2 regions of the Roseateles sp. NT4 genome follow, and region 2 is predicted to be linked to the other one. Evidence: riboswitches for the same ligand, from Rfam matches in the RefSeq annotation. Region 2 holds a riboswitch; the other holds the start of a gene.
The links. A riboswitch is a leader RNA that binds a small molecule or an ion and turns the genes downstream of it on or off. The one in region 2 is predicted to bind cobalamin.

Region 1 (10,342 bases), on a different contig from region 2:
AGCTTGAACAGGCCGAGATAGCGCCCCATGCCGACGACGGGATGGGCCCAGGCCGGTGGTTCGCCGAAAAGGCGGTCCACCAGCAGGGCGACACCCATGGCCAGCGGTAGCAGCAGATTCATGGGCTGACGGGTGGCAGGCGAGCCACCAGGCCACCCTTGAGGCGTTCCGGACGGCGGTCCCAGGCCAGCAGGCCGTCACCCGGCTCGGCATGCTGGGCCGCAACGGCCAGCAGCGCGTCGACGCTGGCGGCGTCGGGTGCCAGCTGGCCGAACAGATAGCTGTGCTTGCCGGTGCCCTGCAGCGCCGCCGTGCAGCTCTGCTTGCAGGCCGCCATGCAGGCCTGGCCGCGGACGGGCAGAGGCCAGTCGCGCGCCAGGGCCTCGTTCTCGACGGCCTCCAGCAGGGCCTGGCCCCGGCCGTCGGCGCAGGTGGTGCAGATGACGAGGGCGCTGCTCATCAGTCTTCGATGCCGCGCTGCGCCGGCACGCCGGCCTTGTAGTGGTGCTTGACCATGGTCATCTCGGTGACGGTGTCGGCCAGCTCGATGAGCTCGGCTGGCGCGCCGCGGCCGGTCAGCACGACGTGCACATGCGGCGGGCGCTCACGCAGGCAGGCCATCACGCTGTCCAGCGCCAGCCAGCCGTAGCGCAGCGGATACATGATCTCGTCCAGCACGACCAGGAAATGGTCGCCCGCGCGGATTACCGATTCGGCACGGCCCCAGCCCTCGCGGGCCAGTTCGGCGGAGTGCTCCAGGTCCTTGCTCTTCCACGAGAAGCCGTCGCCCAGGCCTTCGATGGGCACGCCGAGCTGCTCGAAGACGCGGTGCTCGCCGAAGCGGGCGCTGGGCACCTTCATGAACTGGTAGATGCGCACCGGCTTGCCGCGGCCATGGGCCCGCAGCGCGAGGCCGAAGGCAGCGGTGCTCTTGCCCTTGCCGTCGCCCGTGTGGACGATGACGAGGCCGCGGCGCTCGCCGCTGGGAATCACGCGTTCGCGGTTCACCGGCGGTTGTTCGATTTCCATGAATCAGCTCCCAAAGAAGGCCGCGACGGCCTCGGGATTGGATGGGAAGTAGTGGTGCACATAGCTCGCCCGCAGCGAGCCCCGCTGGTAGAGGACCTCGGCGGTCTTGCCGCCGTTGGGGTTGGTGGCCCGCGCGATCGGGGCGAGCGGCGTCTCCAGCGTCGAGTAGTGGTAGCTGTGGCCGCGCAGGGGTCCTTCCGGCCAGTCCATGGCCTGCAGGCCCAGCGCCGCCAGGCGGTGCTGCACATGGGCGCGACCGGGCATCAGGCCCGCCATGCGGTGAGCGTCGCCAGCGGCGTCGGTCAGTTCGTCCAGCAGGGCCAGCATACCGCCGCATTCGGCCAGCAGAGGCCTGTTTGCGTTGATATGTCGAGTTAGCGATTCAGCCAGCGTGGAATGCGCGCCCAGGGTTTCTGCGTGCAGCTCCGGATAGCCGCCCGGCAGCCAGGCGGCATCGCAATCGGGCAGGGGCTCGTGACGCAACGGTGAGAAGAAGGCCAGCTCGGCGCCGAGGGCGCGCAGCAGGTCGACATTGGCCGGGTAGATGAAGCCGAAGGCGGCGTCGCGGGCGATGGCGATGCGCCGGCCGGCCAGCAGGCGTGCCGGTGGCGGCTCGATGGCATCGCGCAGGTCCAGGGGCTTGAAATCGAAGCCGGGCCGCAGGCCGGCCTCCCAGGTGTCGGCCCAGGCGTCGAGCTGGGCGTCCAGCTCCGGCTGCTCCAGGGCCTGCACCAGGCCGAGGTGGCGCTCGGGCAGGATGAGCCGCGGCTCGCGCGGCAGGGCGGCGATCAGCGGCAGATCGTCGGGCAGGCCTTCGCCCACCATGCGGCCGTGGGCCGGGCTGCCGACGCGGTTGGCGATGACGCCGCAGTGGTGCAGCTCAGGCCGGAAGCGCGCCAGGCCCGTGGCCAGGGCGGCAAAGGTCTGGGCCATGGCCGAGGCGTCGATGACGCAGACGACGGGCAGGCCGAAGGCGGCGGCCAGGTCGGCGCTGCTGGGCTTGCCGTCGAACAGCCCCATGACGCCTTCGACCAGGATGAGGTCGGCCTCGCGCGCGGCCTCGGCCAGCAGGGCCTGGCAATGCTGGAAGCCGCCCATGAAGAGGTCGAGCTGGTAGACGGGGGCACCGCTGGCGCGCTCCAGGATGCTGGGGTCGAGGAAGTCGGGCCCGGTCTTGAAGACGCGCACGCGCTTGCCGCGGCGGACATTGGAGCGGGCGATGGCCGCCGTGACGCAGGTCTTGCCCGAGCCCGAAGACGGGGCGCTGATGAAGAGGGCGGCGCAGGAGGTCATAGAGGCAGGGCGACCCAGCGCCCTTCGATCTGTGCGATGTGCAGGCGCGGGCCGAAGACGCGTTTCAGCGCCTCATGCGTGGCCGCGTCGCCCGGCGCGCCGGTGTGCACGATGTGGCCGTCGGCCATCAGCACCAGGTGGTCGGCCTGCAGGGCCAGGTGCAACTCGTGCAGCACGCTGACGACGCTGTGGCCGGCCGCGACGCGAGCGCGCACCAGGGCCATCCATTCCGCCTGGTGAGGCGGGTCGAGGTGGGCCAGGGGTTCGTCCATCAGCGTCAGCGGTGCGTCGACGGCCAGGGCGCGGGCCAGCAGCACGCGCTGGCGCTCACCGCCGGACAGCGAACCCAGGCGGCGCCCGCGCCAGGCCCAGCTCTGGGTGGACTCCATCGCGGAGCGGACGGCCATCTGGTCGGCCACGGTCGGCGGCGCCAGCCAGGGGCGGTGCGGCAGGCGGCCGAGCATGACGACGTCGTGGGCCATCAGGTCGTCGGCGCCGGTCTCCTGCTGGCCCATCCAGGCGAGCTGGCGGGCGCGTTCGCGGCTGGGCCAGTCGGTCAGCGGCTTGCCGGCCAGTTGCACGGCGCCGTCGCAGCGCTGCAGGCCGGCAATGGCACGCAGCAGCGTCGACTTGCCGGCGCCGTTGGGGCCGACGATGGCCGTCCAGCGGCCGGCGACGATGGCCAGGTCGATGCCGTGGATGAGGTCGCGGCCGTCGATGCGAACGCGTTCGATGCGGGCGTGCAGGGCTGTGCTCATCGCTTGGGCGCTCCGCGGCGATGCATGAGCACCAAGAGATAGACACCGCCCAGCAATGCGGTGACGAGGCCGACGGGCAGCTCCTGCGGCCGCATCAGGCCACGCGCGATGACGTCGGCCAGCAGCAGCAGGGCGCCCCCGGCTGCGGCCGACATCAGGATCAATCGGCCATGCAGCATGGGGCAAAGCGTGCGTACCAGGTGCGGTGCGACGAGGCCCACGAAGGCGACGATGCCGGTCTGCGCGACCGCAGCCCCGGTGGCCAGCGCGAAGGCGAAGATCAGCAGCAGCCGCATCAGGCCCATGCGCATGCCCAGGGACGCGGCGGTGGCCTCGCCCAAGGTCAGCGCGTCGAGGGCCGGGCTGGCCAGCAGGCCGATGACGACGGCCGCGACGCCACAGGCCGCCATGACCGTGACGCTGCTCCAGCCCAGCAGGCCGGTGTTGCCGAGCAGGAAGGCCTGCATGGCGCGCAGGATGTCGGGCGCCCACAGCGTGGCCAGGCCCGTCAGCGCATTCAGCACGACGCCGACGACGACGCCGGCAAGCAGCAGTCGCAAGGTCTGCTCGACGCCGCGAGCGAGGATCAGCGTCAGGCCTACGCCCACCAGCGTGCCGACAAAGGCGATACCGGTCAGGCCGACATGGGCCAGCAGCGATGAGGTCTGCGGCGAGATGCCGGTCAGCGCCAGCGCAATGGCGACGGCCAGGCCCGCACCCGAGGCGCTGCCCAGCAGATAGGGATCGGCCAGCGGGTTGCGGAACAGGCCCTGCGACATCGCGCCGGCCATGCCCAGCAGGGCGCCCGCCAGCCACGCGCCGAGGGACCGCGGCAGACGGATCTCCCATAGGATGATGCCCATGCTGTCGTCGCCGAGGTCGGCCCAGCCGGTGCTGCCGATGGCCACGCCGGCCAGCACACCGGCGGCGCCGACGATGAGCAGCAGCGTCAGCAGCAGCGCGGGGCGCATGCTCATCACGATGCGGCTTTCTCTCGCAGGCACCTGGCCATGATCTGGGCCGCCTCGGCCATGCGCGGTCCCGGGCGGGCGAGGATGTCGCCTTCCTCGGGCTTGAAGATGCAGATGCGGCCGCGCTTGATGGCGTCGATGCGGTCCCAGCCGGGGCGCTGGGTCAGGCCTTCGGAGCCGCGCTGGCCGATCATGATCAGGGCCGGGTTGGCCTTGACGACGAACTCGGGGTTGATCTTGGGGAAGGGGCCGAGGCTGGCGGGAATGATGTTGCCGGCACCGAGCTTGCTCAGGGTCTCGCCCATGAAGGAGGACTCGCCGGCCGCCCAGATGCCGCTGGCCACCTCGTAGTAGACGCGCACGCCGCGAGCACTCGCCGGCACGCTGCTGGCCGCCGCGGCGACGCCGGCCTCGATGTAGCGCCAGACGCGCTGGGCATCGGCCACGCCCAGCACCTGGCCCATGATGTTGAGCACGCGCTGCACATCCTTGTAGCTGCGCGGCTCCAGCGCGATGACCTTCATGCCCAGGGCCTGCAGCCGCTCGGCGACACGCGAGGACACGGCGACGAACACGACATCGGGCTTCAGTGCCGCGATCATCTCGACATTGGTGTCGTCCATGCCGCCCAGCTTGGGCAGGGCGTTCACCGAGGCCGGGAAGTTGGAATAGCGGTCGACGCCGACCAGCTTGGCGCAGGCGCCGAGTTCGCAGACCGTCTCGGTCAGCGAGGGCAGCAGGCTGACGATGCGCTGCGGCGGCGCGCTGATCTGCGTCACCTGGCCGAGGTCGTCCTTGATGTCGACGGCGTGGGCGGGCAGGGCCGCCGCGAACAGCAGGGCGACAAGAAATCTAAGCATCGGAAGCATCCTCGACGGGGCGGGTCCAGGCCTGGCCGGCCACCATCAGTGTCAACTGGCCACAGCAGCGGGCGACGTCCTGATTGAGCCGGCCGAGTTCGTCCACGTAGTCGCGCACCTCGCGGCCCAGCGGGCTGACGCCCCAGCCAACCTCGTTGGAGACCAGGACGACCTTGGACTGCAGCCGTGGCAGCAGGTCCAGCAGCGCCGTTCGCTCGGCTTGCCAGCCGGCCGCATCGGGTGCGCCGCTCATGGGCATCAGCCAGTTCACCAGCCACAGCGTCAGGCAGTCGACGAGGACCAGCGTGCCGGCATCGTCGACCTGTTGCAGGGCCGCGCTCAAGGCCAGCGGGGCTTCGAGGGTCTCGAAGCCCGCAGGCCGTGAGGCGCGGTGATGGGCGATGCGCTCACGCATCTCGGCGTCCAGAGCCAGCGCGGTGGCGATGACCACCACGCGCCCCGGCCAGGCCAGGGCCAGCCTCTCGGCCCGGCGCGACTTGCCGCTGCGCTGGCCGCCGACGATGAGTTCGTGTGCGCTCATGGCGCCATTAGAGCGTGGGGGTGAAGCGCAGCGAGATCAGCGCGGTGCGCGGTGCGGACGCATAGCCATAGGCCGTCGAGGTCTCGCGGTCGAAGGCGTTGTCCAGGTTCAGTTGCAGCTTGAGGTCCTTGCGGATCTTGTACTGCGCGTTGAAGTTGACAAGTCCATAGCCGCCCAGCTTGCGCGTGTTGGCGGCGTTGTCAAAGCGTGCGCCCGAAGCCTGCACGCTGCTGCCCAGCACCCAGTCGCCCAGCTCGGTATCGGCGCCGACCGTGGCCAGGCGCTTGGCGCGGCGGGCCAGCAGCAGGCCGGTGCTGGCGTCGATGGGCTTCTGGAAGTCCATGGTGGCGCGCAGGTTCACGAAGCCGGCCTTGGTGTTGCCGGCCAGGGTCACGCCACGCAGGCGGGCCGCCGACACGTTCTGGTAGCAGCCGAAGGCGCTCTGGCAGGTGCCGGCCGCGCCGAAGATGATCAGGTTGCTGACGCGGTTGCGGTAGGCCGTGGCGCTGAACTCGGTGTCGCCGCTGCCGTACTTCAGGCCCAGCTCGACGTTGCGGCCGCGCTCGGCTTCCAGCGGTTTGACGCCGGGCTTGCTGAGGTCGGGGCCGTAGACGGTGCCTTGCTGGTACAGCGTCGGGGCACGGAAGGCATTGCCGATGGAGCCGACGACGCGCAGGCCGGTCACGACTTCATAGCCGGCCAGCAGGGTGCCGGTGTCGACGCTGCCGAACTGGCTGTCGTCGTCATGGCGGGCATGGGCCTGCAGGCTGAAGGCGCCGGCATTGAGCAGATAGCCCGCACCGATGGCGTTGCGGTGGCGCTTGCCGACGCCGGCGGTCACGAGGCCGCTGTTCTCGAGCTTGTCCTCGATGCGCTCGCTCTGGAAGTTGATCTGCTGGCCCTGGCCCAGGGTGTAGGAACCGGTCAGCGCCAGGTTCTTGACCTTGGTGATGGTCAGGTAGGGCGACGGCGTGGTCTCGTAGCGGTCGCGCGACTCGCCATAGCTGAGCTGGGTCTGCAGGGCCGGCATCCACTGCGCCGTCCAGGCCAGACGGGTTGCGTCGGTGTCCTGGATGCTGCGGTCGTCCGCCAGTGGCTTGGACTTGGACGCGTCGTACTGGCCGTTGATGTGGCTGCGGATGGCGATGATCTCGGCGCGATGGCCTTCGGCCAGCTGGGCGCCGACGCGGGCCGTGCCCTGGTATTTGCGCCAGCCGTCGCGGTCGGGCACATAGCTGAAGGAGCCGGGGTAGTCGATGGTGGAGTTGAAGCCGTCGCTCTCCTCGATGGCACCGGTGAAGGCGAAATCGATGATGCCTTGGCTGCCGAACAGGCCGCCATCGGCCTTGTGCGTAGCCTGGGTGCCCAAGGCCACGCCGAAGTCGGCACTGACCTGGCCACCGCCCTTGCGGGTGAAGATCTGCACGACGCCGCCGACGGCGTCGGAGCCGTAGATGGCGCTGGCCGGACCCTTCAGCACTTCGACGCGCTCGACCTGGGACACCGGGATGCCCTGCCAGCTGGCGCCGCCGGTGGACTGCGAGTCCATGCGCACGCCATCGACGAGGACCAGGGTGTGACGCGTGTCCGCGCCGCGCAGGAACAGGCTGGTCGTGGAGGCGGCGCCACCGTTGCGGACCATCTCGGCGCAGCCGTTGTTGCGCAGCAGGTCGGCCACGCTGGCGGCGGCCTGGCGCTCGATGTCGGCGCGGGTGATGACGGTCAGGTCGGCCAGCACCTCGGACAGGCGCTGCGGCGTGCGCGCGGCCGTCGTGACGACGGTATCGAGCTTGTTCTGGGCGTGGGCGGAGGAAGCCAGGGCGGACAGCGCGGCCAGGGCGAGCAGCGACCGACGGGCCGCGAGGAGGGAGTGAGGCATGAAATGAGACGCGAACGAACACCCAGCCGTGCTGACCCCCGCAGCAAGGCTGAAAAACGGCTTCCGCAGAAGCCCCGTCGTTGGCCGGTATCCGGGCTGGTGGACTTACTTCCGACGCCTTCCCGGTGCACGCACCAGTGGCCATGTGGTCGAAAGACAGAAGCTCGAGGGCCTCGTCCACTTACCGTTGCGGGGACAGCTCAGGTTAGATCTGCGGCGCGGCCGCTCGTCCTCCTGATTCCCGTTGAACTGCGGCCGCCATGGAGGCGGGCGCGAGCACCAACGGCGAGCATTCTATCGGGGGTGGCTGGCGGCGGCCGAAGGCTTGTGCGCTTTGGCCGTCTTGGGCGGCGTCAGGTGCGTGACCGGCGGGCTGCTGGCGGGCTGGGCGGGTGGCGGCAGGCTCTGCAGGCCGACGGCCTGGGCGCGCTGGTGCCGGGCCTCGGCCTCGCTGGCCCGGCGTGCCTGGGCCAGGACGGCGGCCTGCCTGGCATCCGCGAAGTGGCGCTCGCGCGCCGCCTTGCTGTCGGCGTTGCTGGGCTGGTCGTATTCGATGTTGCCGGCCGTGCCGCTGCCGGGGCAGGGCGAGTCGCGCAGGTCGCGGCCCTCGGGGCCGCAGCGGTAGACCGCGGCGCTGCGGGTCTGCGTCTGCGCCAGAACCGGCAGTGTGAGTGCAAGAACCAGAACCAGCAGCAGCGGTCTCATGAAGCCGGAGTGTCTACCGGCGGCTCGGGTTTGGGGGGCTTGGGGCGCGGCGGTTTGGCGTGAATTTTGGCCAAGGCCTTGTCCATCTGGCCGCTCAGCATCAGCTCGACGGCGGCGTAGCTCTTCTCGATGCAGTCTTCCACCGCCTGGCGCTCGGCCAGCGGCGGCTTGCGCAGCACATAGTTGGCCACCTCGGCCTTGTGGCCCGGGTGGCCTATCCCCAGGCGCAGCCGCCAGAAGTCGCCGCTGCCGAGCTGGGCCCGCATGTCCCTCAGCCCGTTGTGGCCGCCGTCGCCGCCACCCTTCTTGAACTTCATCTCGCCGGGCGGCAGGTCCAGCTCGTCGTGGATGGCCAGGATCTCCTCCGGCGCGATCTTGAAGAAGCGCGCCAGGGCCGCGACCGACTTGCCCGACAGATTCATATAGGTCATGGGCTCCAGCAACCAGACCGGGCCGCTGGCGCCGGGGGCGTTGTTCACCCGGGCCACCAGGCCGTGATAGGCCTTGTCGGGCTGCAGGCTTGCCTTGAGGCCGCGCGCCAGGCCGTCAATCCACCAGAAACCGGCGTTGTGCCGCGTGTCTTCGTACTCGGCACCCGGATTGCCCAGGCCCACCATCAGCTTGATCATGGGCGCAATCGTAGCTTTCGTGCTCAGCAATGCTGCAGCTACATTCGGCCAGGAAACTTGGCTGCAACAGGAGCGGACCGAATGCAGAACAAGGAATCCAAGAGCAAAAGCAAGACCTGGATCTGGGTGACAGTGGCCGTCATCGGCCTTGCCGCGGCGGTGTGGTGGTGGAAAGGCCGCGGGGGCGAAGGCGCTGCCGACGGGCCGGCTGGTGCGGCGTCCGCCGCCTCCGGGGCCGGCGGCGCAGGCCGCCCGGCTGGCGGGCGTTTCGGCCGCAGCGGGCCGCAGCCGGTCACGGCAGCCGCCGTGCAGAAGCGCGACATGGCCGTCGTCGTCGACGCCATCGGCAGCATCGCCTCGGCCAACACCGCCGTCGTGCGGGCCAAGGTCAGCGGCGAGCTGAAGGCCATCTATTTCCATGAAGGCCAGCCCGTCAAGGCCGGCCAGGTGCTGGCCCTGATCGACCCCAAGCCCTACGAGATTGCCCGCGACCAGGCCCTGGGCACGCTGGCCCGCGACCAGGCCCAGCTGGAAAATGCCCGCGCCGACCTGGCCCGCTACAAGGACCTCGTCAACAAGGACGCCGCGCCGCGCCAGCAGCTGGACACCCAGCAGGCCCTGGTGCGCCAGCTCGAGGCCACGCTGCTGACCGACCAGGCCGCCGTGGACAACGCCAAGCTGCAGCTGTCGTACACGCGCGTGCAGGCGCCCATCGCCGGCCAGGCCGGCCTGAAGCAGGCCGACCTGGGCAACAACGTGACGCCGGGCGACGCCAACGGCCTGCTGACCATCGCCCAGACCCAGCCGGCCGCCGTCGTCTTCGCCGTGCCGGATGCGCGCCTGGCCCGCATCCGCCAGCAGCTCGGCGACAAGCAGCCCCTGCCCGTGCAGGCCTGGGACCGCGAACGACGCACCAAGCTGGCCGAGGGCCGCGTGGCCAGCACCGACAACGCCATCGACGCCACCACCGGCACCATCAAGGTCAAGGCGCTGTTCGACAACAAGGACGGCATCCTCTTCCCCAACCAGTTCGTCAATGTCCGTCTGCAGCTGGACACGCTGAAGAGCGTGCTGGTCGTGCCGACAGCCGCCGTGCAGCGCGGCTCCCAGGGCATCTTTGTCTATGCCGTGGCCGACGGCCAGGTGGCCCTGCGCAAGGTGCAGGTGCTGGCGACCGACGGCGACGCTTCGGCCGTGCAGGGTGATCTGAAGGAGGGCGACCAGGTCGTCACCGACGGCGCCGACCGTCTGCGCGACGGCGGCAAGGCTGAGGTCATCAAGGCGCCGGCGGCCGGGGCCTCCGGTGCTGGTGGTGGCCGTGGTGGCCGTGGGCGTGGTGCGGGTGCGGCCGGCGCTGCCAGTGCACCGGCCGCTGGTGCCAGTGGTGCGAGTTCAGCAGCTGCCGCCGACGGCGAGCGCCCGCGCTGGGCCGACCGCGTACCCCCCGAGATGGTCGAGAAGCTCAAGGCCATGAGCCAGGAAGACCGCCGGGCCTGGATCCAGCAGCACCGCGCCTCCGCCCCGGCGCAGTGAGGCGCTGAACCATGAACCCGTCACGTCTTTTCATCGCGCGGCCGGTCGCGACCTCGCTGCTGATGCTGGCCATCGTGCTGGCCGGTGCCCTGGCCTACCGGCTGCTGCCGGTGTCGGCCCTGCCCGAGGTCGACTACCCGACCA
Region 2 (10,342 bases):
GGACAGGCTGTCGGTCAAGGTTCTCATCGCTCGCTCCATGAGGGCCGGCATGGCCGTGGCCAGACTTTGCAAAACCGCAGCGTTTCCGGCTGCCGGTGGCTCCCGCACGGAACCGTAGGACAAGCGCCCGGCCTATAGGCCTTGTAGGACAGCGCTGATCGCGCATGCCGTTTGCCATAGCTACGCTTTACTCGTACTCACAACTGATTCGGAGCGCAACATGATTCGCATTGGCATCGTTGACGACCACGCCATCGTGCGGTCCGGCCTGCGCCAGTTCCTCAGCGAGAACGTCGACCTGCGCGTGACGGGTGAAGCCGGCAACGGGCGCGACGCTCTCGACCTGGCGCGCGGCGGCGAGGTGGATGTGCTGCTGATGGACATTTCCATGCCCGGCCAGAGCGGCGTGGATGCGCTGTCGGCCATCAAGACCCGCTTCCCCGAGCTGCCCATCCTCATCCTCAGCGGCTTCCCGGAAACCCACTACGCCACGGCGCTGCTGCGCCAGGGCGCCAGCGGCTATCTGAACAAGGAATGCGATCCCGAGGAGATCGCCAACGCCATCCGCACCGTGGCACGCGGCCGGCGCTACATCAGCCCGACGGTGGCGGAATTGCTGGCCGACGGCGTGGCCGGCGGTGGCACCGACCGGCCTCTGCACGAGTCGCTGTCGGAACGCGAACTGCAGGTCTTCCTGCGCCTGGCCAAGGGTGAGACCGTGGGCGACATGGCCAAGGCCATGTTCCTCAGCGTCAAGACCGTCAGCACCTACCGCACCCGGGTGCTGGAGAAGATCAAGCTCGAGACCAACAGCGACCTGACCTATTACGCGCTGAAGAACGGCCTGATCCAGTAAACCCAGCAAGGGGATCCCGGAAATGACAACGGCCCCTCACGGGGCCGTTTGCGTTTGATCGCCGGTTCGGCTCAGCGGCCGATATTCAGCGGCGACGCCGAGGAGGCACGCGACTGGGCGGCAATGCGGCGCTCGAGGTCGGCGTGGTCGATGGCGTCCGACAGATAGCTTTCGTCGATATCGGACTGGGTCTCCAGCGTCAGGGCGCTGCGCAGGGAGGAGAAGAGGTTGTGGATCAGTTCCATTTGGGCTGGGGTGGCTCTTGGCCGGTTGCGTTTATCGGGTAAACCCTATTATAGGGTTAACACCATGCCCGCACAACCCAAGCTTCGTGAACTGCGTCACCCCGGCTCGAGGGCCAGCCCGGCCTGGGCCCAGGCCTCGATGCCGCCCCGCAGCACCTGGGCCTGGTGCCCTTGCTGCTTCAGCCAGATCGCGGCGCGCACCGCGGAGGCGTCGCCCGGGCAGGCGCAGTAGGTGATGAACACCGAAGCCGCCGGCCAGCCGGCCAGGGCGGTTTCGCCCAGGGCGCCCATGTCGAGATGCCGGGCGCCGGGAATGCGGTTTTCCAGCGGCATGGTCGGCGAGCAGGCGCGCACGTCGACGAACACGATATCGCCGCGTTGCTGCGCCAGGGCCAGGGCCTCGGCGGGGCCGAGGCGCTCGAAGCGATCCAGTTCCCGCCTGACGACGGCGCGCCGCCACAACCGCCAGCCGATATAGGCCAGCAGGGCCACGCCAGCCAGGGCCAGGGCGACACCGCCCAGATGGCTGAGGGCATGCAGCACATCGTCGATCTGCTCATGGAACAGCCGCCCCACGCCGATGGCCACGCCGGCCCACAAGGCCGAACCCAGCAGATTCCAGCCGACAAAGCGCGCGGCCGGCATGCCCAGGGCGCCGGCCAGCGGCGGCGCCAGGATGGACAGGCCCGGCACGAATTTGGCGATGACCAGGGTCAGCACGCCACGGCGGGCAAAGCTGGCTTCGTTCTGGCGCACGCAGCTGTCCGGCGAGATGGAGATGCGGCACAGCGTCGCCAGCACGCGCCGGCCCAGGCGCTGGCCGGCCCAGAACCACAGCCCGTTGGCCACCAGGGCGGCCAGCGTGGCGACGACAAAGCTGCGCAAGGCGAATCCGTCCCGCGTCGCCGACTCCACGCCCGCCAGCAGCAGCACCGGCGTGGACGGGATGGGAGCGCCCAGCTGTTCCAGCAGCACCGCCAGGGCGACGGCCAGCAGGCCGTATTCGGAGAAGAGGTCGTTCAGCATGATTGGCTGGCGAGGATAGTCGGAACACCATCTCCCTGATGTCAGCAGCCCGGGAAGGATCTCGTGATGTAGCCGATTACATTACGACACCATGCCTGCCGACCTCTGGAGCCAGTTCGATGCCGCCCCGCTGGCGCTGACGCTGCGTGTGGCCGTCTTCGCAACGGGGCTGGCCCTGCTGCTGGGTGTCGCCCTGGGTTGGGTCTTCGCCCGCACGCGGCTGCCCGGGCGCGGACTGCTGGAAGCCATCTGCATGCTGCCCCTGGTGCTGCCGCCCACGGTGCTGGGCTACGGCATCCTGGTGCTGATGGGCCGGCGCGGTGCCCTCGGCGGCTGGCTGCGCGAACACTTCGACTACAGCGTCATCTTCAACTGGCATGGCGCCGTCATCGCGTCCACGCTTGTGGCCCTGCCTCTGGTGCTGAAGGGCGCCAGCAGTGCCTTCGCCCAGGTCGATCGCAACCTCGAAGCCGCCGCTCGCACGCTGCGCCAGTCGGCCTGGGGCAGCTTTGTGCGCGTGACCCTGCCGCTGGCCTGGCCCGGCATCCTGGCCGGCACCCTGCTGGCCTTCGCCCGCGCCATGGGCGAGTTCGGCGCCTCGCTGATGGTGGCCGGCTCCATCCCCGGCCAGACCCAGACCGCCTCCATGGCCATCTACGACGCCGTCCAGGCCGGTCGCGACGATCTGGCCCTGATGCTGGCCCTCATCGTGTCGGCCGTGTCGGTCGCCATCCTCGTGCTGTCCAACCGCTATCTGCAACGCCCGCCCTCGCCATGAAACGACTGCTCGCGGCCCTCGCCTTCTCACTGCCGTTGCTTGCCGGCGCCCAGCAGCTGACCGTCTCGGCCGCCGCCAGCCTGACCGATGCCTTCAAGGAGATGGCGCCCGGTTTCGAGGCCGGCAAGCCGGGCGCCACGCTGCGCTTCAACTTCGCTGCCTCGGGCGTGCTGCTGCAGCAGATCGCGCAAGGCGCGCCGGTGGACGTCTTCGTCAGCGCCGACCAGGAGACCATGAACCGCGGTGCCGACCAGAAGCTCATCGCCACTGACACGCGGCGCGACTTCGCGGCCAACTCCCTGGTGCTGGTCACGCCGACCCAGGGTGCGCCCGCCATCGCCGCGCTGGCCGACCTGAAGAAGCCCGAGGTCCGCCGCATCGCCGTCGGCAAGATCGCCTCCGTGCCGGTGGGCCGCTACACCCAGCAGGCCCTGGGCACGGCCCAGCTGTGGTCGGCCGTGACGCCCAAGCTGGTCTTCGCCGACAACGTGCGCCAGGTGCTGGACTATGTGGCGCGCGGCGAGGTCGAGGCCGGCTTCGTCTACCGTACCGACGCCGAGATTGCCAAGGACAAGGTGCGCGTCGCCGCAACGGTGGGCGGCCACGCGCCCATCACCTACCCCGCCGCCGTCGTGGCCGACAGCAAGCAGGCCGCGCTGGCGCGAGACTTCGTCAACTACCTCGGTGGGGCCGAGGCCCAGGCCATCCTGGCCAAGTACGGTTTTGCCAAGCCTTGATCGACGTCCGACTCCAGTTCTCCGTCAGTGACGCGAAGCGCCGCTTCGACCTCGACATCGGCTTTGCCACCGATGCGCCCTTTGTCGCCCTTTACGGTCCCTCGGGCGCGGGCAAGTCGCTGACGCTGCAGGCCATGGCCGGGCTGCTGCCCGTGCAGGCGGGCCATGTGAAGTTGAACGGCCGCGCGCTGCTGGACACGGCGGCCGGCATCAACCTGCCACCCGAGGCCCGCGGCGTCGGCTATCTTTTCCAGCACTACGCCCTGTTTCCCCACCTCAGCGTGCGCGACAACATCGGCTTCGGCCTGACGAGCTGGCGCCGGCGCCTCAAAGCCGACGACGCGGCGCGCGTGGACGAGCTGATCGAGTCCTTCGGCCTCACAGCCATGGCGGGCAGCAAGCCGGCCACGCTGTCGGGCGGCCAGCAGCAGCGCGTCGCCCTGGCCCGGGCCCTGGCCTGCAATCCGCAGGTGCTGCTGCTGGACGAGCCTTTCGCGGCCCTGCACCCCATGCTGCGCCAGCAACTGCGCGATGAGCTGCGCGCCGTGCGGGAGCGCTGGGGCATCCCGGCCGTCATGATCACCCACGACCTCGACGACGTGGCGGCGCTGGCCAACCGCGCCTATGTCGTCGACGGCGGCCGGATCACGGGCGAGGTCGATCTGGACAAGGGCCAGGGCCGCGAGCTGTTGGACAGCAGCTCGCTGCGGCCCGGGGAACAGCAGCGTCGCGACTTCCTGAAGATGCAGCTGCCATGAACCCCGGCGACCACCCGCTGCTGCAAGGCGAACTGCGCCTGGCAGGCCGGCTGGACGGCCGCTTCTTCGACCTGCTGGCTGCCTTGGCGCTGACCGGCTCGCTGCAGAAGGCCGCGCGTGCGGCCGGCTACAGCTACAAGGGCGCCTGGCTGGTGCTGGACGCCGCTGGCGCGCTGACCCACTCGCCGCTGGTCGAGACGGCCACCGGCGGCCGCGGTGGCGGCGGCACCCAGCTGACCGCTGAGGGTCAGGCCTTGCTCGTCGCGTGGCGCGGCCTACAGTCGCGACTCGCCGCTTTCCTGGGTGAACAGGAAGCCTGGCTCAACGAACAACCGGGGCTCACCGCCCTGCTGAGGAGGATGTCCATGAAGACCACCGCTCGCAACCAGTTTCTCGGCCGCATCGCGGGCGTCAACCCAGGCCCGGCCACGACGACGGTGCGCGTCGCGCTGGACGGCGGCCAGGAGATCACCGCCTCGCTGACGACCCTGGCCGCCCAGGAACTGCAGGTGCAGACCGGCAAGGAGGCCCTGGCCCTGGTGAAGTCCAGCGAGGTCGTGCTGGTGACCGACTTCGGCGGCTACAAGCTGTCGGCCCGCAACCAGCTCGCCGGCACGGTTTCGCGCGTGCAGCGCGGCGCGGTGTCCAGCCTGATCGGCGTGACGCTGCCGGGCGGCGCCGTCGTCACCGCCAGCGTCACCAATGACGCCGTCGATGCGCTGGGCCTGGCCGCCGGCCAGCAGGCCACGGCCGTGTTCAAGGCCCACGCCGTCATGCTGGCCGTGCGCGGCTAGGATGTGCTGGGCGGTTTTGGGAAAGGCTCCGGGGGCCCGACGCCCCGCCCGCCATAATCTTCCCGCCCGCGGTTCTCTGCCTGACGGCAGGGATGAAAAGGGAACGACAGAAGAGCCGTCATCGGCGGCTCATGCTGTGGCTGCCCCCGCAACTGTGATCGGCGAGCTTCGCGCGCCATAGCCACTGGCCTTGTGCCGGGAAGGCGCGCGCGAGGCAGCGACCCGAGAGCCAGGAGACCTGCCGCGCGGCGCATGTTTGTGTCTTGGGGCGGGGTGTCTCCGAGCAAGAACCGCCGCCGCGTGGCGCGTGTTGCTCGGGGCTTGCGCCGCCCGGGTGGCGCCGCCGTGGTGCCTGGTCTTGCCAAGCCTCCGCCTCCTTTTGGAGAGAAGCGCTTGAGCCATCACATCACCGAAGCCCCCGCCACCATGGTCGTCGTCGACATGGTCTGGCCCGATCAATCCAACCACCACGGCACGCTGTTCGGCGGCGCGGCGCTGGCCATGCTGGACCGCATGGCCTTCATCATGGGCAGCAAGGCACTGCGCGGATCGGTCGTCACGGCATCCGTCGGCCAGCTGGACTTCGCCGCGCCGGCGCCATCCGGGCATCTGGTGGAATGCCATGGCACGGTACTCCAGCGAGGCCGCCGCTCCGTCACCGTGCACACACGGCTGATTGCCGAGGACCTGCTCAGCGGCACACGAACCGACTGCCTGAGCGGCGAGTTCGTGATGGTGAGACAGGCCGGCGAGGGGGATGGCGCTGCCGTTGTAGCGCAGGCAGCGTTGCCCGCCGACACGACCTTGGCCTCCGCCCTGGTGGCCGAGATCGTCTTTCCGGGTCACGCCAACCATCGCGGCCTGCTGCATGGCGGGCCGGCCATGGCGTGGATGGCCAAGGCCGGCTTTGTCGCGGCGACACGTCAGGTCCGCCGCACCATCGTCATGGCCGCCAGCGAGAAGCTGGACTTCCGCGCGCCGGCCCATGTGGGCGAACTGGTCGAGGTGACTGCCACCGTGACGGGCGTCGGCCGCCGCTCCGTGCAGGTCCAGGTGGAGATGTGGGCCGAATCGCCCAGCACGGGCGAACGGCGCCACTGCACCTCGGGACGACTGGTTTTCGTGGCGGTTGAGTAATGCGGGCACCGGCGTCCTGGTCAGGGCTGGGACTGGCCACGTCACCCGCCCCCCTAACCCGACAAGCCAGTGCCCACCAGGCCGTTGCTCACCCCCTCAGCCAGGGGGGCTCACATCGTTTCCCCGTGCGGGCGCCCGTGATTTGCGCACTAGCATCCGCGCCTCATTCGTGCTCACTCGCATAGACAGGGAAGTTCAATGGCCAACGCGGCAATCAAGTCATTCATCGTCGGGGCGGCTTCGGCATTTGCCCTGGCTGCACCCGCAGGTGCAGCCACCATCATCCTGCACGACATCGGCGGCGCCGCCCAGGTGACCGGCACGCAGGCCGAGGTGGGCTTCAGGATCGCCGCGAAGTACTGGGAATCGGTCCTCACCAACAACGCCACGATCGAACTGAACGTGGGCTACGGCGGGCTGCCGCCGGGCGTGCTGGGCTCGACCGGCTCCAGCCTGTCCCAGTTCGTGCCCATCTCTGATTACTACAGCGCGCTGAACGCCACCAAGACCAGTGCGCTGGACAACCTGGCCGTGGCCAACCTGTCGCCGCTGAACGGCAATGGCGGCGTGTCGGCCCTGGTGCCGTCCTATCTCTCACCGGCCAACCAGACCGGCATCAACGTCGCCGGCGGCACCCGACTGGCTCCCGACAACGCCATCAACAGTACGCTGGCCCTGACCACGGCCAACGCCAAGGCCCTGGGTGCCAACTTCGGTCCCAGCTTCATCGACGGCACCATCCAGTTCTCCAACCAGTTCGCCTTCGACTTCAACCCGACGGACGGCATCACGGCGGGCAGCTACGACTTCATCGGCGTGGCCATCCACGAGATCGGGCATGCGCTGGGCTTCGTCAGCGGGGCCGACGATTTCGACTACAGCGACGGCTACGCCGGCTCGGTCGACGATGCCTGGTGGAGCTACGGCCTGGACATGTTCCGCTACAGCGCCACCGGCCAGCTGAACTGGGCACCGAACGAGCCCTCCTACTTCTCGTTGGACGGCGGCGCCACGCCGCTGTGGAGCGGTTATTTCTCGACGGGCGAGACCACCGGCGACGGCAACCAGGCCTCGCACTGGAAGGAACCCAACCAGGCCACGCCGTGCAACAACTTCCTGGGCGTCATGAACCCCTACATCTGCGGCGGCAAGATGGATTCGGTCACCGCCCTGGACCTGGCTGCCTTTGATGCCATCGGCTGGAACGTGAACTTCGACGTGCTGGCCAACCCGGCCTACGAGCTGACGACGGCGCAGATCTACGAGCAGTTCGCTGCGCCGGAGCCGGCGACCTGGTCGGTGGCCTTCCTGGGCCTGCTGGCTGCCGGGCTGGTCACGCGCCGCCGCAAGCAGCAAGGCTGAACCCTAGCGCCCTTCTGACGGATCGCCCCGGTTGCAGACCTGCACCGGGGCGATCTTCATGGGGCCGCCGTGTCAGGTGCCCACGGCCACCGCGCGAGTGATCTGCACCTGCACCTCGCCCACGCCCGCAAACACATGCCGCGACTGCTGGCCGATGCGGATGTCGTGCACGCCGGTGATCATGCCGGTCGAGATGACGTCGCCGGCACGCAGGATTTCGCCCTGCTGGGCGCGCTTGTTCAGCGTGAAGGCCAAGGCACCCAAGGGGCCGGGCTTGAGGGCGACCTTGCCGGCGCCGACCGATTGGCCATCGATGAAGGTCTCGACGTCGATCGTCTCCAGCTCGCGCCAGTTGGCAATCTCGGCGCCGACAACGACGCCCCAGTTGTTGCCGAAGTCGGAGATGACGGCACCGGGGCCGATGTCGTTCAGCGTCGCCAGCGGGCTGCTGGCCACTTCGACGCCGATGTGCATGGACTTGACGAAGGGGGCGACGGTGTCGGCCGTCCAGTCGGCCTTGCCGGCGGGCGCGTCCTCGGCCACGACGACGACGACCTCGGCCTCGACCGCCGCGAAGCCGCCGTCGAACACCGGGCATTGCGCGGCCTCGCCGGCAGCAGGGCGGTGGATGTTGGCGGCGAAGGCCGGGCCGATGAGGCGCTCCTCGGGGAACTGCGCGGCGAAGGCCGGGTTCACGCGGGCGACCTTCCAGCCGGCCACGGCGTCAGGCCAGCGGGTGATGGCGGCAGCCTGCACGGCATAGGCCTGGGCCAGCGTGGCGGGCGGCGTGCCGGGGTAGGCGGGCAGCGACCGGCCGGCGGCGCGGGCCGCGGTGAAGCCGGCCGAGATGTCCTCGGGGTTGCTGGTGTTCATGATTCGTCTCCCACGCTGCAGGGCCTTGGTGAATGCGGGCGGCAATGTACCGCGAAGCATCCGGGGCGCGCCCTTTGCATCTGCGCAAGAGCGGCTATCGCACCGCACCCACCGCGCGGACCGGTCAGTAGGTCTTGTAGGGCAGAAACTTGCCGCTCATGACGATGCTGACCCGGTCGCCGGCCGGGTTGGGTTCGCGCTGCAGGTCCATCTTGAAGTCGATGGCGCTCATGATGCCATCGCCGAACTCCTCATGGATGAGTTCCTTGAAGGTCGTGCCGTAGACGCTGATGAGTTCGTAGAAGCGGTAGATCAGAGGGTCGGTGGGCACCGAAGTGGGCATGCTGCCCTTGTAGGGCACCACCTTGAGCCATTGCGCCTCGCATTCGCTCAGGTCGAAAAGCTGGGCCCAGCGTCGCGGCCTGGGCGTCGTTGAAGGTCATCTGGCCCAGGCAGCCGGCCGTGACCCACTCCTTGGACAGACCCACGGCCGCGGCCACATCGGCCCATTTGATGCCCTTGGCCACCTTGGTGGCGATGATCTTTTCCGTGACGTCGAGGCGGCTCATGCGGGTCTCCAGGTTGAAAGCAAACAGTTGCCGCTCATGAGGCCTGCAAGGCGTGTGCCACGCTTTGGCTGTTATCGAATAAGGAAATAAGCAAACTGTCGTTTGGTGAATAAGCGAGTTCGGGCACCCTCTCGGCTTCGTTCATTCGACGGCCCCGCCATGCCCTCCTTCCTGCCCACCCGCCGCGCCCTGGTCGCGCTGATCGCCGCCTCGGCCGCCCTGCCCGCCCTGGCGTCCGACCCGGCCCTGCTCAACGTCTCCTACGACGTCGCGCGCGAGCTCTACAAGCAGATCAATCCGGCCTTCGTCGCTGCGCAGAAGGCCAAGGGCCAGGCCGTCGTCGTCAACCAGAGCCATGGCGGCTCCAGCAAGCAGATCGGCGCCGTCATCGGTGGCCTCGAAGCCGACGTCGTCACGATGAACCAGGCCACCGACGTCGACCAGCTGGCCAGCGCCGGCCTCACGCCGGCCGACTGGCGCAGCCGCTTCCCCAACAACGCGGCGCCCTATTCGTCGACCATGACCTTCCTGGTGCGCAAGGGCAACCCCAAGGGCATCAAGGACTGGAGCGACCTGGCCCGCCCCGGCGTGCAGGTCATCATCCCCAACCCCAAGGTCACCGGCAACGGCCGCTACAGCTACCTGGCCATCTGGGGCAGCGTCATCGCCAATGGCGGCAGCGAGGCCCAGGCCAAGGAGCTGGTCACCAAGGTGCTGACCAATGTGCCGGTGCTGGACGGCGGTGGCCGCGGCGCCACCACGACCTTCACGCAGCGCGGCATCGGCGATGTGCTGGTCACCTTCGAAGCCGAGGTCGAGCTGATCGAGAACGAGTTCGGCAAGGGCCAGTTCGAGCAGGTCAACCCCAGCATCTCCATCGAGACCGATGCCCCCGTCGCCATCGTCGACAAGGTCGCCGCCAAGAAGGGCACGGCGGCCCTGGCCAAGGCCTATCTCGACTTCCACTGGAGCCCGGAAGGCCAGGAAATCATCGCCAAGAACAACTTCCGCCCGCGCGACCCGGCCATCTTCAAGAAACACGCCCAGCGCTTCGCCAACATCAAGCTCTTCACCGTCGACCAGACGCTGGGCGGCTGGGCCAAGGTCAGCAAGACCCATTTCGCCGACGGCGGCACCTTTGACCAGGTGATGGCGGGGATCAAGCGTTGAGTTCTTCTGCCTCCACGGCGGCAGCGCCCGGCGTCGC

Region 1: another riboswitch for cobalamin. It lies ahead of ACS5PN_RS30680 (TonB-dependent receptor domain-containing protein); the one in region 2 lies ahead of ACS5PN_RS06430 (acyl-CoA thioesterase).

The regions. Positions count from the first base shown of each region.
Region 1 is NZ_JBPZGZ010000008.1:128,798-139,139, reverse strand. Features, by position in the region: gene cbiB (adenosylcobinamide-phosphate synthase CbiB) at 1-122, opposite strand, end outside; gene ACS5PN_RS30715 (DUF1636 family protein) at 119-460, opposite strand; gene cobO (cob(I)yrinic acid a,c-diamide adenosyltransferase) at 460-1,029, opposite strand; gene ACS5PN_RS30705 (cobyrinate a,c-diamide synthase) at 1,033-2,322, opposite strand; gene ACS5PN_RS30700 (ABC transporter ATP-binding protein) at 2,319-3,080, opposite strand; gene ACS5PN_RS30695 (FecCD family ABC transporter permease) at 3,077-4,057, opposite strand; gene ACS5PN_RS30690 (ABC transporter substrate-binding protein) at 4,057-4,920, opposite strand; gene cobU (bifunctional adenosylcobinamide kinase/adenosylcobinamide-phosphate guanylyltransferase) at 4,904-5,452, opposite strand; gene ACS5PN_RS30680 (TonB-dependent receptor domain-containing protein) at 5,460-7,331, opposite strand; cobalamin riboswitch at 7,397-7,630, opposite strand; gene ACS5PN_RS30675 (hypothetical protein) at 7,626-8,036, opposite strand; gene pth (aminoacyl-tRNA hydrolase) at 8,033-8,665, opposite strand; gene ACS5PN_RS30665 (MdtA/MuxA family multidrug efflux RND transporter periplasmic adaptor subunit) at 8,747-10,198, shown strand; gene ACS5PN_RS30660 (MdtB/MuxB family multidrug efflux RND transporter permease subunit) at 10,210-10,342, shown strand, end outside.
Region 2 is NZ_JBPZGZ010000001.1:1,376,864-1,387,205, forward strand. Features, by position in the region: gene ACS5PN_RS06390 (hypothetical protein) at 1-27, opposite strand, end outside; gene ACS5PN_RS06395 (response regulator) at 221-856, shown strand; gene ACS5PN_RS06400 (DUF3563 family protein) at 928-1,101, opposite strand; gene ACS5PN_RS06405 (VTT domain-containing protein) at 1,198-2,127, opposite strand; gene modB (molybdate ABC transporter permease subunit) at 2,219-2,905, shown strand; gene modA (molybdate ABC transporter substrate-binding protein) at 2,902-3,642, shown strand; gene ACS5PN_RS06420 (ABC transporter ATP-binding protein) at 3,639-4,400, shown strand; gene ACS5PN_RS06425 (TOBE domain-containing protein) at 4,397-5,194, shown strand; cobalamin riboswitch at 5,247-5,454, shown strand; gene ACS5PN_RS06430 (acyl-CoA thioesterase) at 5,588-6,331, shown strand; gene ACS5PN_RS06435 (NF038122 family metalloprotease) at 6,530-7,693, shown strand; gene ACS5PN_RS06440 (hypothetical protein) at 7,766-8,566, opposite strand; partial or broken gene cynS (cyanase) at 8,691-9,135, opposite strand; gene ACS5PN_RS06450 (sulfate ABC transporter substrate-binding protein) at 9,295-10,305, shown strand.